Regions from separate parts of the Marinobacter alkalisoli genome, predicted to be linked through region 4. Evidence: predicted binding sites of a transcription regulator. Region 4 holds the regulator's gene; each other region holds the start of a gene.
What was found. Region 4 encodes FliA, which starts transcription of late flagellar genes. Its sites were predicted from a motif close to CTAAAGTTTNNNNNNNNNNNGCCGNTAA; they were not measured.
Positions count from the first base shown of each region.

Region 1: a site for FliA is predicted at 3,066-3,093, ahead of ACJO3M_RS02110 (methyl-accepting chemotaxis protein). Genes of this name have one in related genera too.
Region 2: a site for FliA is predicted at 2,751-2,778, ahead of ACJO3M_RS11410 (methyl-accepting chemotaxis protein). Genes of this name have one in related genera too.
Region 3: a site for FliA is predicted at 1,532-1,559, ahead of ACJO3M_RS08350 (methyl-accepting chemotaxis protein). Genes of this name have one in related genera too.

Region 1 is NZ_JBJJLB010000006.1:76,855-81,180, reverse strand. Features, by position in the region: gene ACJO3M_RS02125 (hypothetical protein) at 64-327, shown strand; gene ACJO3M_RS02120 (hypothetical protein) at 457-756, shown strand; gene ACJO3M_RS02115 (PhoX family protein) at 951-2,987, shown strand; gene ACJO3M_RS02110 (methyl-accepting chemotaxis protein) at 3,205-4,326, shown strand, end outside.
Region 2 is NZ_JBJJLB010000023.1:82,917-87,242, forward strand. Features, by position in the region: gene ACJO3M_RS11405 (penicillin acylase family protein) at 1-819, opposite strand, end outside; gene ACJO3M_RS11410 (methyl-accepting chemotaxis protein) at 916-2,592, opposite strand; gene ACJO3M_RS11415 (DUF3565 domain-containing protein) at 2,866-3,096, opposite strand; gene ACJO3M_RS11420 (outer membrane beta-barrel protein) at 3,112-3,717, opposite strand; gene ACJO3M_RS11425 (YchJ family protein) at 3,843-4,307, opposite strand.
Region 3 is NZ_JBJJLB010000017.1:5,130-9,455, forward strand. Features, by position in the region: gene ACJO3M_RS08350 (methyl-accepting chemotaxis protein) at 1-1,480, opposite strand, end outside; gene ACJO3M_RS08355 (histidine kinase) at 1,602-2,489, opposite strand; gene ampD (1,6-anhydro-N-acetylmuramyl-L-alanine amidase AmpD) at 2,489-3,118, opposite strand; gene ACJO3M_RS08365 (DUF1631 domain-containing protein) at 3,195-4,326, opposite strand, start outside.
Region 4 is NZ_JBJJLB010000019.1:57,947-62,272, forward strand. Features, by position in the region: gene flhF (flagellar biosynthesis GTPase FlhF) at 1-677, shown strand, start outside; gene ACJO3M_RS08965 (MinD/ParA family protein) at 781-1,593, shown strand; gene ACJO3M_RS08970 (RNA polymerase sigma factor FliA) at 1,624-2,370, shown strand; gene cheY (chemotaxis response regulator CheY) at 2,511-2,894, shown strand; gene ACJO3M_RS08980 (protein phosphatase CheZ) at 2,916-3,701, shown strand; gene ACJO3M_RS08985 (chemotaxis protein CheW) at 3,718-4,326, shown strand, end outside.

The DNA.
Region 1 (4,326 bases), on a different contig from region 4:
AAGCAATGGTTTATGGACCACACTGACAAGGCAACGGTCACGACTCACAGGGAAGCGTCAACTATGGCCTCGGGAAATCTCTCCAGCGCACCGCCATCGGTCCACTGGTCTGTTCACCAGTTTCTGCGGGAGCATCTATCGTCCGCGCGGCTTCTGGAAATCGTCTATCGGGACGATGCCGGTCAGGTCCAGATAGTCCACGATGTTATCCGTGACCTGTTCAGCCGGGCGGGTCGGGAATTCGTACTGATCGGCAGGGGGCAGATGCTTCGGCTGGATCATGTGGTCATGGTGGATGGCGTGGAAATATCCAGCGGAATTGGCTGATATTCCCTCAAGTCTGGTTAACTGGCTGTATGAGCTAACAAAAGAGTAATCCCCCGGTAATTGCCTCCCATGCAGCGGCGGCCCTACACTCGTCTCCGTTGTTTACATTCGCCAACGAAAGGACATGGTATGAACAAGCTAACTTTGAGTGCATTGGCTCTGATTATGACGCTGGGTCTTGCAGCTTGCAGTCAGGAAGACGAGGGTGCCGATTTTGATGAGGCCGCCGACAACGCCGGTGAGATGATGGACGATGCCGGTGATTCAATTGAGGAAGGCGCTGAAGAGATGACCGGTCAGGACGAGAGCGCCATGGGTGAAATGCAGGAAGGTGCAGAAGACGCGGCTGATGAAATTGGCGAGGCAGCCGACGACGCTGGCGACGCCATGGAAGAAGGCTACGATGAAGTTACTGAAGACGAAAAGTAAGTAGCGGCTGACCGCAGTTCAGAGAAAACCCGCTCCATGATAATGGAGCGGGTTTTTTTGTGTATGGACGACTGAAATGGGGTGTCAAAAAACGGTAAAGAGACTGACTTCTTATTGTCCACAGCCTGTCATTTATTGAGCTGACACTGTCCTCTGATCATTACACACCTAATAACCTGATTAGAGAGGCATTCATGGCCAAGCAAGACCTTGATCCCAACTATCTGGATCCGAATTACGAACCGGTGGTCAATCATTCCGGCAACACATCGTTTACGTCCGTGTTGGCGTCGCGAATGGAGCGCCGCACCCTGATGAAGGGCACAGTAGGTGCCGCACTGACCAGTTTGATGGGCATGGGGCTGGTCGGCTGTTCTGATGATGACAGCGACGATGACAATGACAACCTGGATGGGGGTTCCGGCGGCGTTGAGGCTACAACAGAGCTTGGTTTCAAGGCGGTCGCCGTTTCCGATCAGAACCGGGTGGTAGTGCCCGAGGGCTACACAGCGACGGCCTTTGTGCCGTGGGGAACGCCGTTGACCGGGAGCTACCCGGCTTACCTCCCGGATGGAACCAACACCGGGGCTGACCAGGAAAACCAGGTGGGCATGCACCACGATGGCATGCACTTCTTCCCGATTGATCAGAAAGCCGGGGGCAACAGCTCTACGGAAGGCTTGCTGGTGATGAACCATGAGTACATCAACCAGTCAGCGTTGCACCCGTCCGGGGCCACGACCAATGGTGACGGCACCCGACCGGCAGACGAGGTTCGCAAAGAGGTTGCCGCCCACGGCGTGTCCGTTATCCATATCAAGCAATCCACGGATGGTGAGTGGGAAGTCGTCCATGGCAGCCCTTTCAACCGCCGGGTTACCGGTGGCACTCCGATGGATATCCGCGGACCACTGCGTGGTTATGAGAAACTCTTCACCAAATACAGTCCCACGGGAACCGAGACCCGGGGCACATTGAACAACTGCTCCATGGGGCCAACACCCTGGGGCACCTATCTGACGGCGGAAGAAAACTGGCACGGTTATTTTGCCAGCAGTGATGCAAGCCAACCGCGTGAGCAGGTTCGTCATGGTGTGGGATCGTCATCACGGTACGACTGGGAGCTGGCTGACAGCGCAGAGGACCAGTATCTGCGGTTTGATGTGTCGACCAAGGAGGCTTCTGCCGATCTCGACTACCGCAATGAAGCCAACACCTACGGGTTCATGATGGAGATTGATCCGTTCACGCCGGAAAGCAAACCACAAAAGCGGACAGCACTGGGACGTTTTGGCCATGAGGGCGTCATTTTCGCCCCCGCCAGGGAAGGGGAGCCGGTGGTGTGTTATTCCGGTGATGATTCCCGTTTCGAATACATCTACAAGTTTGTTTCCGCGCAACCCTACTACGCGGCAACTGCCGGTGGTTATCTCCTGGACGAAGGCACGCTCTACGTAGCGCGCTTTAACGATGACGGTTCCGGAGACTGGCTGCCCCTCTCACTGGACGATGAGGCGTTCGCAGCGAAAGTGGCTGCTGCGGTGGGCACCAACGTGGGCGATATTGCTTTTGATGGCTTTGAGAGCCAGCAGGACGTTTTGCTCAATACCCGCCTGGCGGCGGACATTGCGGGTGCAACCACGATGGACCGCCCGGAATGGGGTGCTGTGGATCCGGGAACCGGTGAGGTCTATTTCACGCTGACCAACAACAGCAACCGGGGCAAGGATGGGTATGATGACGTCAACGCCGCCAACCCGGTGGTTGAGAACAGTACCGGCCACATCATCCGCTGGATGGAGGCCGGAAGCGATCACGCCGCAACGGCCTTTGAGTGGGATATTTTCGTATTTGCCGGTGAGCAGGGCACGGAAACGGTCGTTGATGGTGAAGCGGTTGTGACCCTGGATAACACCAACATCTTCAACAGTCCGGACGGCCTGTGGTTCGACTACAACGGCCGGCTGTGGATTCAGACAGACGGAAGCTGGAGCGAGCCATACCTCAACAACATGATGCTGGCCGCCGATCCGCAGACCCGGGATATTCGCCGGTTCTTCGTAGGCCCTGTCAACTGTGAAGTGACCGGGGTTGTTACTACACCGGACGGCAAGACCATGTTTGTTAACATCCAGCACCCCCAGGGCAATTGGCCCAACGCGGATGAACCGCGTCCCCGGGACGCAACAGTCATCGTGACCCGGGACGATGGCGGGGTGGTTGGCGCCTGATCCGCGCAGTCGCAAAATCTGAAAGTCAGTCAGAACGGGCCGCCCCGACCGGGGCGGCCCGTTCTTTTAGTTGCCCTTCTTAAGTTCTGGAAACCTCCGCCGTCAAACAGCGACAGAATGAACTAAAGTATGAGATCACAACCCAGCCCAATTCAGTAAGCTCCGGAATGACCCTCAATAACAATTCTAAATCAGTAATGACATCATCGAGGTTGGCATGGGATTACTTTTGCGGCCAGTGGCTTGGAAAGGGGCGATATTTGCGGTTGTTGTTGCAATCATTGGTGTGCTGGCGGCACCCGTGACTGGCCTGGATGCCATCTCCCTGCTTGTCGGAATTCTCGTCGGGCTGGTGGTTGCTACCGGCTATCTGGTACTTCGTGTGCTGGAGCCTGTCGAGCGGGGGCTGAAGGAACTGAACTCCGGTCAATTGTCGGACGGTAACCCCATCGCGGACCAGTGTGGCCAATTGGTGTCTGATGCCAGGGTTGGCCGTGCGCTGGTGGAAACACTCTCTGGCAGCGCTGACAGGAATGCCATTTCCGCCGCCCAGGTTTCATACGCCGCAGACCAGCTCAAGCTTCGCCTGGACCGCCAGGTGGAAGAAACTGCCCAAATGGCGGATTACACCGGTCAGATCACTGAAACGGTGCGGGAGTCATCCCGCCAGGCCGCCGACGCCGCCACGATGGCACAGCAGGCGAGCCAGATCAGTGCCGAAGGCCGCCAGTCACTGACCGGCGCTATCGAAAGCGTCAGGGTGGTCCATCAGCAATCCGCTGAGAACCTACGGCTGATCCAGGAACTGAATGAAAAATCCAACCGTATTCAGGGTGTAACCACCACCATTCAGGGTATCGCCGAACAGACCAACCTGCTGGCGCTGAATGCCGCAATTGAGGCAGCCCGGGCGGGGGATCAGGGTCGTGGTTTTGCAGTCGTTGCCGACGAAGTACGGCAACTGGCCGGTCGGACAGCGCAGGCAACAGGCGAGGTCGCGGAGACGCTGGAGGAAATCCGCACAGACACCACATTGATTGTGTCTCGTATCGAGGACCTGGCTCGGAGTGTGGAAGCAGGGCTGACGTCCGTAGAGAGTGTGGGAGAACAACTGGATCAGATCCGCGACCAGTCGGATCACTTGCAGCAACAGGTTGCCCGCATCGCTGAGAGTGATCAGAACAACGAACAGAGCCTGGAGAAGGTGTTTACTGCTATCGGCACGGTGCGTGATCAGATTTCCGAAAGCGACAGCAGCGTGGAGTCGCTGGCGGAGCAGGCCGCTACCCTGATGGAGCTGGCGGAGAAGGCAAACGCTGCGTTTGCCCTCAACAGTGAT
Region 2 (4,326 bases), on a different contig from region 4:
AAAATGGGGGTTGCCGAATAATATGGACTCCCCTGTGCGACTGGCCTCGGCTGACAGCCCGTACATATTGCTGCCGATGGGGAGTTCGTCCGCGAAGGGGAATGGCAGGTCTCCGCCATCCTCAATGCCAGCATCGGCCAGCGCATCGAGAATCGCGTCGGCGGACAGCTCTGGCACGTCCGTTTCCGGCGGCTGGGCTGTCGCGACCCCATCCACAAACACAGAGGATGACGCCAATACCGCCAGGCGGAGATAACGGCGGTACATATCATCCTCTTCCATCGCCATCAGCCAGGGTTCGCTGCGGCAAGCTTCGTGCCGTCCGGGGTGCTCTCCATTGCGGAGCTCCCGCAGGTAGCGATTGAACCCGGCAACGTACCCACGGGAAGCCTCGCCAACCTCCGGATCGCTACCGGTTTTCAGGGGCTGTATGGCTTCATCCGTTGCCGTGGCTCGCCAGAAAAAGTCGGCGTTGAGGTTGGTGGTCGTCGCCCCATTGGACGGGATTTGATAGGTTCCATCGGCCCCGAGGAAGCGGGCACGCAACCCGCGAACGGTCAGGGTATCCTCCGCCAGGAGGCAGAGATTGTCCTCAGCCTGAACGTAACCGTAGGCATAACCCATACTGGCGAAGTCATCGGCTTCGATATGGGGAATACCGAAGGCCGTGCGCTTGAGGGTGGCCTTGAAGACTTGCTGATCACCCCCGACGACAGGTGCCGGGGCATTCGAATCGTCATCACCGCCGCTGCTGCTCAGGCAGCCGGAAAGCAGGATTGCTGACAGAGCAATCCCGCCCAGTTTTATTTTATGTACCATTGTCTCATCCGTCGTTGTTATTGTTGGTCACAAAGCTGACGCCCTGTCACCAACTAACGAACAACGGAGAGAAAGGGTTCCCTTTACCCGCGCAGTTTATACCTTGAATTGCCCCACCAACTCCCGCAGGTTCTCGCCCAGGCGCGCCAGTTCATGGCTGGCCTCATTGGTCTGGGTCACGCCGGTATCGCTACGCTGAGCGGCGTCCACGATGCGTACCACGTTCTGATTGATCTCCTCGGCCACCTGGCTTTGCTGTTCGGCTGCCGTTGCAATCTGCGTCACCTGGTCATGGATCTGACCCACGGATTTTTCGATGGTACCCAGGGCACTGGTGGCGTGATTGATACGCTCAACCGTTTCCGTGGAGTGATCACGGGATGCATTCATACGGTCAACGGCCGCCCGCGACTCGCTGACGAAGCCACCGATCATCTCGCGAATCTGGTCGGCCGACTCCGCACTGCGCTTGGCCAGCTGACGAACCTCATCGGCCACCACCGAGAAACCGCGACCGTGCTCACCGGCGCGGGCAGCCTCAATAGCGGCGTTCAGCGCCAGCAAGTTGGTCTGTTCGGTGACGGCATGAATCACATCCAGCACCTGTTGAATATCGTCCGACTTTTCAGCCAGGGAGTTGATGCTGCGGGCGGTTTCCTCAATTTCACCAGACAACTTGTTAACTGCGGCCTGAGCATTGGTGATGGTTTCACCACCATCCCGCGCCATGCGATCGGCATCCGAAGCGGCACTTTCCACTTCATTGGCATTGCCTGAAATCTGCTGGATTGTCGCCGCCATCTCATTGATGGCAGAAGCAATCTGGTCGGTCTCGGATCCCTGCTCCTGCACCGATGCGCGGGTTTCATTCGCCACCCGGCTCAGTTCTTCAGCAGCCGACGCCACCTGATCCGTGGTGGACCCCACTTCACGGATGGTGCCCTGGATCTTGATGACGAAGTTATTAAAGCGCCGCCCCAGCTCCGCCAGTTCATCCGTGCCCTCGTCCGGCAGGCGTTGACGCAGATCACCCTCGCCGTCAGCGATTTCCTGCATCATGTCACTGACGACTTTCAGCGGCTTGGTCACGGTACGGCCAACGAACAACCCAATGAACAGGGCCACCAGAACCACGATGACAGTCACCAGCAGAATAAAGCCAAGGGTGGCCTGAATGTTCTCTTCGACATCCTCGCGGGCGGCGTTTACCACGGCGTCAATATCCGTCACGTATACACCGGCGCCAACCAGCCAATCCCATTCAGGGATAATGGTCGAATAGGACACCTTGGATTCCTCATTGCCAGAGGCGGGATTCATCCAGTCGTATCCGTAAAAGCCACCGCTTTCAGCAGCATCAAACAGGTCTCTGATCAGTTTCCTGACAGTCGGGTTATCCGTGGGGCCTTCCTTCGAAGGATCGGGGGCATACGCCAGGTTGTTGACGTCCCGGGTGTAGGCAAATACATAATTGGTCTTATCGAATCGAATCGAACGCAAACGGGCTGCCGCTGCCTCCTTGGCTTCCGACTCTGACAGGTTCGGGTCGTTCTTCGCTTCCATGACCACTGCACGGGCTGCGTCCACCAGATTCCTCAGCCCGGTTTTGCGGGCATCCAGCAGGCTCTCTTCCAGACGCTCGAGCTCCGCCTCACCGTTTGCACTGATCTGACTTGCAGTAATCCAGGCAATGGTAGCGGCCGTAAGCAGAACCGGGACCATTACAGCCAGCAGCAGTCGGGAACGGATTTTCAATCGAGTCATCAGTGTCATAGGCGCATACCCCATTATAATCGGTGCTTGTGGTGCAATTATGCACAGGCCTGCAAACACATCTGTTCCAGTTTGTTAAGGCGGTGTTACCGGAATTCATTGTCGGGGGAGTCCGTGCATACGAACTCGTTTAACGACAGTTGATTACGATAAGAGGTGTATCGGCCATCCTGTTACGGACTTGAACCGAGTGTAGACTAAAGTATCTACCATCGGACGGCACCTATGAAGAATCTGCTCCTCATATGCCATGGGAGGGGATACTGCAGTGACTCAGGGGAGCAGAGATGACTGCGATGGGCGCTCATCCGCCGGAGCACCCTCATCGCACTTTTTACAATCCAATTCAAATCCGACCATCGAGGCCCGCCCTTCTTCGGACACAACCCATGGCCGGTTTACCCAGGGCGGCTCATGGCGCACATGCTGGTTATGACCACAAGCCAGTTGCGCAACCCAATGGTTTTCCTCGTCTTTGTGATAGCCGGTTATGGATTGTTTCATGGCTGGTTCAGGATATCAGAACCTGAATTCAGGCCCGGCGGAAATCACATGGATATCCGACTTGAAATTCTCAATATCGGCAACGTCTTCGCCAATGCTCTGGAGGTAATCATACTCCACCCGCAAGCCGAAGAACTCGGTGATATCCACGGTAGCGCCAACACCGGTACGCAGAGAGAAACCCTGTTCATCGTCACTGGCACTGCCCAGACCAGTCACTGAGGCGCTGATGTCCTGGCGCCAGAACTGGCCGCCGACTTTGGCAAACAGGCGGACCGGACCAAAATTGGGCGTGAACACCAGCAACGAGCCGTCGAACATGTGATAGCCCATATCCAGCCTCGCGCTCATACCCGGCACCGATGCCTCCATCGTGACATCGTCGACAAACCGATAGCCGCCTTCAAAAGCCAGGTACTTATCAATGAATCCGCCGGCATAGACGCGAACGGTGGTTGCCTCATCGTCGCAACCGGAATCAATGTCGTCGCAAAAATCCTTCACTTCTGCCACGCCGCCGGACAGACCGACGTAAACCAAGTCCTCTGCAGAAGCCGCTCCAGCGATACCGGCCATAAAACCGCCGGCTAACACGCAAGACAACGCCCTTGTCTTAAACATCCTGATTTTCCTTGTGTTGGTATAAGAATGCGGATTGAGACAGGGATAGTACATCGGGAAAATTCGCCAGAGGCATAACGCACCCAATGTTTTACATGGTTTGACATTGCCAGCGAGCCAGATAGTCAGAGGCAACACGCCTTGTATTTTTTACCGCTTCCACAGGGGCACGGTTCGTTGCGGCCGGGTTTCAGCTGGCCTTCCGTGGTGTCACCGGACACGTAATACCAACGGCCATCTTCCCTTGTGAAATTCGATGTTTCTTCCAGATACCCCCAGCCGTCACCCAAACGATAGACCGCACGGAAATGCACCATTCCGGCATCGCCCCGGGTGGACGTATCGAGAATACGAAGGGAGGCCCAGTCCGGCGACTGTTCCGTATCCAGGGACTGGGGGCGGGTACTCTCGTGCCAGGTTTCCAGCAGGTAGCCGGCAAGCCTGAAAACGAAAGCGCAATACCGCGAGCGCATCAACGTTTCCGGCGTGGGTGCCAGGCTGCCTTGATGAAATGGCTGGCAACAGGCATGGTAGGCTGCGCCGGAACCGCAGGGGCAGTGTTGCTGTTCAACGGAGGATTGGGCTGTCATCCGGATACTCTCATTCCAC
Region 3 (4,326 bases), on a different contig from region 4:
CCACTGCTCCGGAAATCTCCGTCGCCAGTCTATTGATGGTTTGCACGGTATCCGCCACCACCTGACGACCAGATTCGGTGTCACGCTCTGCCGTTCCGGCGCTGTCAGACACACGGTGAGCGCTCTCCGTAACCTCATGGACCGCTTCCACCATCTGATTCATCGCTTCGTTGATCTGCCCGGACTCATCCATCTGGCGAGCCACGGCCTCACTGTTGGCGGACGCCGTGTCTTTCACCCGGGTGGCCTGCTGATCAACATCGGAGGTCGTACGGCTGACCGACCGAACCAGTTCGGCGATACGGTCGGTCATGTTGTTGAACTCGGTAGTCAGCTCACCGAGTTCGTCACGGTTATCAAGCTGGATGTGAGCGGTCATATCGCCGGCGGCGACCATACGGGCGGCTTCGCTGAAGCGGTTGATGGCCGTACGTACCGACATGAAGAAACCAATGTACAGGTAAACCACCACCAGCAGGACAATAACCAGTGCTACGATGATCAGTTGCCTCTGACGGATCTCGCCTTCCAGCCTGGCGCTCAGGTTGTCGCCCACCACGTCGAAAATAACGCCAGTGAGGGCATCGTAATGCGCTAACTCTGCAGCCACCAGGGCATCAAATTCCCGCCAGGGCATTTCCAGCCGCATCGGGGTGATGATATTGATGTCCAGCTCGTCTCGAACCACGGCCAGACCATTGCCGATACTTTCAACCGTGTTGCCCGCCTCTTCCGCCAGTCTCGGTGAAGCGTTCTGAGCCACTGACAAGGCTGGCGCCAGCAAAGAAGCCCGGTTGGTCAGCGCATCGTAAATCTCGTTCAGACCATCGCTCAGGTTGTAACCCACCTGCCCATCGACCAGTGCGAAAGTGCCAAATGCCCTGGCACGACCAATCACATGCCGGGCTTCCGGCAGGGATTCCCTCACCAGACCGAGCAATAACTGGTTATCCCGGGAGGCGTCCTGGCCGAGACCGGAGATTTCAATGGTAGCGGACAACATAGCCCGTACTTTCTGAACGAACTCCTGGTAATACTTGAACTGTGGATCCAGGTTGCCCTGATAGCTGTCTGAATTTCTGAGTGCCTGCCACTCTTCCTGCAGTTGGACTATCTGCTGGTTCCAGTTACCGGCCGTGTCAAACGCCAGCTCGCGGGAGGCCAGGTCTTCCAGAATACGGCTGATGGTTTCGGCGGCTTCGTCGGACCTTGACAGGAGTTCGGCTTCATCCCGGACTTTGCCCGGCGCCCGATAATCCCGGTAATCAAAGGCGGCATCCAGCAGATGATTCACCTGTTCCAGCTGGTCGAGGCCTTCCACGCCCCGGGTCATGGTTTCCACCGAGCGGTTCAGTTCGCTGATAACCAGCCAGGACAGGCCGACGATGGGGAGCAGGAACAACACACTGATCAGACTGAACTTGTAGAACATCGGCAGCCGGTTCATCAGCGCAACTGCAGGTTTGATTAATTGGTTCACATTTGGCCCCGCACGGTGCTTCTTTGGAAAAATGTTTTATTCTTTTTTATGTTGTCGACTAAAGTCTTAAAAACTTTAGTGCTTTTGTTGTCAGCCTGTCACGTTCCTCAAAATCGAAGCGTCAAACCACTCCGGCGATAACCAACAGAGCAATGCCACAAACCCATACCAGCATGCTTCGGTTCAGCAAATCACGAATGGCCCCCAGGCTCCTGCCCCCGAATGCCGTCCACTCATCCGGATGCACCCTGGAGAATCGTGCGGGGTCCAGTGCATATCCGGTCAACGCGCCGTTGGCCGCCTGAATCAGCACACGGTCGGTTGCCGGCCCGAGTGTAAACAGCACGCCTCTAACCGCCTTCAACCAGCCGGCGAGATCTCCCGCCAGGCCAAAGGTACAAGCCAGCAATCTGGCCGGAATCCAACTGACCCATCCAGCGATGCGGGCGAATCTGGGGCGCGCAGCCGCCTGGGGCCATTGTTCCTGCAATGCCACCAGCCCTCTCGCCAGGAAAGCCAGACCAATACCACCCACCACATACCAGAAGGCCACAAGAAAGAACCGCTCAAACAGCGTGACGATCAGTTGTTTCGACAGGGCCATGTGCATTTCATCCGGTGATATCGCCTGGCCCCGCTCATCCGCTGGCAGGCAATCCTTGATGTGATGCCAGGCGGCCTGCATGTCCCCTCTGCTCCAGGCCTCGCTGTAGGCCCTGAGTAACGGCTTCCATCCCGGCGCCCCCATCAGCAGTACCAGCAACAGGAACTCCAGTGGATAAGCCGCCATCCGCCAGCCCTCGGCCGCCGCCAACCAGACAAACCCTGACAGCAACAATGCGGGCACCACAACCCGCACCAGTCCCCAACGAATCCCCCCTTCATGACCAGCCTCGGCCGACCAACCCGCTTGAAACCAGGCACGCCAAAGTCGATCACCAGACAGTGCACCGGACAGATCCAGCCGCCGACGGACCAGCCATGCAAGCAGAAACACCACCAGTACCATTAGCGGGTCCCTCGTATGGTTGCTTCCAATGTGGCCAGCTGGTGGCGATATTGATCCCAGTCAAAGGCGGGACCGGGATCCGTCTTTCGGCCTGGCGCGATATCGCTGTGGCCGGTAATACGATCACCGGTGATTTTCGGCCAAGCCCGCATGATCAGGGCCGAAAGCTCCGCCAGGCGCCGATACTGTTCAGGCGTGTAGGGAATGTCATCGGCGCCTTCCAGCTCTATACCAATGGAAAAGTCGTTACACTCCTCTTCCCCGTCAAAACAGGAGCGACCGGCATGCCATGCACGCTCCAGCATGCTGACAAACTGAACCACACTGCCGTCCCGCCGAATCAGAGCGTGGGCCGACACCTTGAGTTCGCCAATGGTTTCAAAATACGGGTGCTCCGAAGTATCCAGGCAATTGCAGAAAAAACGTTCAATCGCGTCTCCACCGAACTGACCCGGCGGAAGGCTGATGTTATGAACAACCAGCAGGGATATATCAGCGTCTTCGGGCCTTGGCCCGAAATTGGGAGATGGGCACCAGCGCACTCCGGACATTCGACCGGTGCGGCGCAAATGGTCAATGGAAGCTTGGGTGCAGGTTATGGCATTCTGGCTTTGAATCGAGTCAGGCAAGGTAAATCCAGCAGGTTTGTCGCTGTTGATATCTCAGCTGATTGAAGCACAAAGTTGCCCGGGTTGCTACGACGGGTCAGTCCTTGCGACTGCTTCGCAGGTTATCAATGATGGATTCCAGCGCACGGTCAAAAATCAGGCCATCGTCGAGCATGGTAATTTCATCGCAAGCCATCGCCTGCGCCAGGGATTCCCGGTGGTACTCCGCCACCTTGGCGCCGCTGCGGTTGACGAAAATATACTTACCCGTCGCCTTGATGAACGCCGCCAGCTTGCAACGGGTTTTGACGCCTTCCCGGGCCAGTTCAATCCAGGAGCCAACCCGCAGGCTATCCGCACGGTCCAGCCAGGCCTGCTCGATCTCTGGTTCAGATGTCGCCTGCGCGTCAGTATTCTCAGTATCGGGCAGGATTTCAGCCGGCGCCGGCTCAGGCAGCTGGATATCGGCCCTCTCTACCACTTCAGACTCAGCCTCAGCAGGCTGAGTCTGCTCGACAGCAGCAACCTCTGTGACTTCCTCGGGAGACTCCTCGGATGAGGGTGACACCCTTGACGTTACCAGTTGCTGGAAGACATCAACATGCGCAAGCTCAAGGTCGCGGATCGCCGCGTCAGTGGCAAACGGGTCCCAGGAAATTTCCTGTAACGCATGGCGCAGGTCATCCACAATGGATGGAATCGCCCGCAGCAACTCGGTACGTGTATTGTCAGTTACCGGCTGCGGATCCACACTCCACACCAGTTTGCGCGTCAATTCTGCAGCAGCGGCCCAGTTCTCACTGTCTTCACCTTCCCGCAGCACCTTCCACTGCAGATACTTGCTCCAGGCTTCTTTCAGCAAATTGTCGACCGGCTCAGGCAATACCCGTCCGGCTGTCACCTCAGCCAGCAATTGATGAGCCGACTCGGCCGCACGCTCCTGTTTTGCGCGCCCTTCCTCCGCATCCCGCAGACGCTGCTCCACCAGATCTCTGCGCCTGCGATCAAGGTCCATGAAATGGTTGAAGTCCGTCAATAACTCACTGAACAGATCCACATTGTCGGTGAACTCGTTCAGCACCCGGTCAACCACGGACTCGATTTTCTCCCTCAAGGGATCGCGCTGACGGCCCTGCTTCTCGGTCCAGCCAATCGCAGACATCGCCAGCTCATTGAGCAACTTGCGAACCGGATGGCCGCCACGGTTGAAAAAGTTCTTGTCGCTAAGA
Region 4 (4,326 bases):
AAATGCTGGCCACCGGGGTGAAAACCTCACGAACCGAGTGGCTGGATCAGGGGGGCGTATACGCGCTGGTTGGGCCCACCGGATCCGGTAAGACCACAACCATAGGCAAGCTTGCGGCGCGCCATGTCCTGCGCCATGGTGCGGATTCCCTGGCCCTGGTCACCACGGATCGTTATCGCGTGGCTGCCCATGAGCAGCTGTTTGTGTTCGGTCGTATCCTGAATGTGCCGGTGCGGGTGGTGGATGAGAGCCATTCCCTTGATGATATCCTCGACGAGTTGTCGGATCGCCACCTGGTGCTGATTGATACCGCCGGCCTGACCAGCACTGACAAGGGCTATGAGCAACAACTGTCAGAACTGGCCAGGAGCCATCACCGGATTCGTACGCACCTGGTAGTGTCAGCGACCAGCCAACCGCGTATTATGAAATCAGTGTGGCATTGCTATAAGATGGCTAACCTTGCGGGCTGTGTGATGACAAAAGTCGACGAAGCCCTGACCCTGGGTGAATCTTTGGGGTTTGTCATGGAGTCCGGTCTTCCCGTGGCGTATTACACGGATGGCCAGAAGATTCCCGAAGATCTGCACCACGCCGAAGCGGTGCCCCTGGTTCGACTGGCCGTGGAGCGGCTTAAAACACTCCAGCAACAGCAGGCGGTGGCAGAGGGGGCCTGAAACACTCCCCGGCCATACCGGATGACGGACTATCCGGCGTGAACAGGCGCCGTTGAAATACAACTGAGCCTTCGGTCAAACGTGGCGAGAGATAAAACCAAGTATGAGCAAACCACATCCGGTACAGGTGATTGCAGTTTCCGGCGGGAAGGGCGGCGTTGGTAAGAGCAACGTGTCAGTTAACCTGGGTATTGCCCTGGCCCAGAAAGGCCGTCGTGTCGTGTTGCTGGATGCTGACCTGGGTCTGGCCAACATAGATGTTCTGCTGGGTATCACCGCCAATCGCAACCTCTCGGATGTGCTGGCGGGTGATTGCGACTTGCGGGATGTCCTGGTCGATGGCCCGGGTGGTATCAAGATTGTCCCGGCCTCCTCGGGAACCCAGCGCATGACCCAGCTCACCTCCATGGAGCACGCTGGTCTGATCAATGCGTTCAGCGAGCTCGGTGACCAGATTGACGTCCTCATCGTCGATACCGCAGCGGGGATTTCCGAATCCGTCATCAGTTTCCTGAGAGCTTCTCAGGAGCTGCTGCTGGTGGTGTGTGACGAACCGACATCCATTACTGACGCATACGCTCTGATCAAGCTGATGAACCGTGAGTACGGCACCAACCGTTTCCGTATTCTTGCCAACCAGGTCCGGAACGAGCAGGAAGGGAAGCATCTTTTTGAAAAACTGACCCGGGTCACCGAGCGGTTTCTTGATGTGGCACTACAATACGTGGGTATGGTGCCTTACGACGAAGCCGTCCGGAAAGCGGTGCAGAGGCAGAAAGCGGTGCTGGATGCCTACCCCAGGGCCAAAGCGTCACTGGCGATCAGGGCTCTGGCTGAGAAGGTCGACAACTGGCCGCTGCCGTCATCTCCCCGCGGACACCTGGAATTCTTTGTGGAGCGGCTCGTCGAAGTCTGACATTGATCCTGTCACCAAAAAGCTGGATACATGACATTGACGAAAAACCTGGGAATCTACCAAAAAGCAGGCGTCGGGGGTGCTTCCCGGCTAGTGGAAGAGCATGCTCCGCTGGTGAAAAAGATCGCGTTGCACCTGATGGCCCGCTTGCCGGCCTCGGTGCAGCTGGAAGACCTGATGCAGGCCGGCATGATCGGGCTTCTTGAGGCTGCGCAGAGGTACAGCTCCACCAAGGGCGCAACCTTTGAAACCTACGCTGGTATCCGTATCCGGGGCGCCATGGTGGATGAAATCCGCAAGGGCGACTGGGTACCCCGTTCCGTTCATCGTAATGCCCGCCGTATCTCCCAGGCCATCAAGGCTGTTGAGGATCGTCTTGGTCGTGAGGCCCAGGACCAGGAAGTCGCTGAAGAGCTGGAGATGTCTCTTTCTGAATACCACTCCAGTCTGAGCGATGCCAACAGCGGCAAACTTTTTAGCCTGGATGAGCTCAATGAATCCGGCGACCTGCCGATAGAGGAAGCAGAGGCCAGTGATAATCCGCTGGACGATATTACGTCCGATGCTTTCAAGCGAAGTCTGGCGGAAGCGATTGGCGAGCTCCCCGAGAGAGAAAAACTGGTGCTCAGCCTGTACTACCAGGAGGAGCTGAACCTCAAGGAAATCGGTGCTGTCCTGGGGGTGAGTGAAAGCCGGGTCAGTCAGATCCACAGTCAGGCCGCGCTGAGGCTTCGGGGCAGGCTGACGGGCTGGCGACATGAGCCCAACGTGTATTGAGGTTGGCTGTCTGTAGCTTTTGGTAACCGGCGCTTTACAACGGGTTCAAACACCACACAATAAGCGGTTAAACCACCGGCCTGCCAGAGTCTGGCAGAAAGATAAAACGCATTCCGGGTGTGACAAAACTGGAGGTCCCATTGGACAAGAACATGAAAATCCTCATTGTGGACGACTTTTCCACAATGCGACGGATCATCAAGAACCTGCTGCGTGATCTGGGATTCACCAATACCGACGAAGCGGATGACGGCAACACCGCGTTGCCCATGTTGCAAAGCGGTAAATACGATTTCCTGGTGACTGACTGGAACATGCCGGGTATGTCCGGTTTTGATCTGCTAAAGGCTGTACGTGCCGATGAAAACCTGAAAACCCTTCCGGTTCTCATGGTCACCGCCGAAGCAAAGCGGGATCAGATTGTCGCCGCCGCGCAGGCAGGGGTGAATGGCTATGTCGTGAAGCCGTTTACCGCCGCAGTACTCAAGGAGAAGATTGAGAAAATCTTCGAACGAATCCAGTAACCAAAGGTCGGATGGGCTCTCATGAGCGATAGCAAAAAGAACCCGCAGGGCCTTGATCCGGAGGTGACGGAAAAGCTCCGCGCACAGGCCAACGAGCTGGTTGAACAGGTCAATGCCGGTGACTATGCAGGGGCTATGAACGTAATCAATGATCTCAGCGAAGTCCGGGATCAAAGCCTGTATCGGGAAGTCGGGCGGCTTACCCGCAGCCTCCACGAAGCGATTCGCAATTTCCAGATCGATCCCCGCAATGCCGAGCAGCAGGAAGCGCTGTCAAAAATGACCGATGCGTCCGATCGCCTGGAATACGTTGTGCAAATGACCGGTCAGGCTGCCAATCGCACCATGGACCTGGTCGAGGAAACCATGCCTCAGGCCCACGCTATCCGTGATGAGGCGGCGGTATTGAGAGACGAATGGCAGCGTCTGCGTCGGCGGGAAATGGAGCCGGCGGAATTCCGGGACCTCTACGGTCGGATTGACCAGTTCTTCGTAACGCTGACCCGGGATGCCGACACCATGTACAACAACCTCTCGGAAATCCTGCTGGCCCAGGATTTCCAGGACCTGACAGGGCAGGTGATCCAGAAGGTCACCGACCTGGTGAAGGAAGTGGAGGAACACCTGCTAGGCCTGGTGATGATGGCGAGTCATGTGGATCAGCTGACCGGCACCATACATGAGATTGAATCAAGCGAAGTGTCGGCAGAGCAGGGCGTTGGCCCGCAGATGAACGCCGATAAGCGTGAAGATGTGGTATCGGGTCAGGACGATGTTGACGATCTTTTGTCCAGTCTCGGTTTCTGAATTAAGAGGGTAACCCATGGCGTTTGATGCCGATGAAGAGATCCTGCAGGACTTTCTGGTTGAAGCAGGCGAGATACTTGAAAAGCTGTCTGAGCAGCTGGTGGATCTTGAACAGAATCCGGATGACAGTGATCTCCTCAACGCCATATTCCGTGGCTTCCATACCGTAAAGGGTGGCGCGGGTTTCCTTCAGCTGGAAGCCCTGGTGAACTGCTGTCACTCTGCAGAGAACGTCTTCGATATTCTCCGGAATCACAAGCGCAAAGTGGATTCGGAGTTGATGGATGTGGTGCTTGAGGTCCTGGACAACGTCAATGCGATGTTTGAGCAGGTGCGTAACCATGAGGAGCTGACGCCAGCTCCGGAAGCCCTGATTGCCGCCCTGGACGCCCTGGCTGAGCCGGAAGGTGCGTCCTCCGGGGGGACCGGTAAAGCCCCTGTGGAAACGACAAGTGACGCCGCCAGCGGTGATGATCATGGTGATATCACCGATGACGAATTCGAACAGCTGCTGGACGCGCTGGATGGTGAAAAAGCCGAAGCCGGTCCGGAAACTGCCTCTGACCCAGCAGGGGACGACAGCGCCGCCGGTGACGATGACATTACCGATGACGAGTTCGAAGCG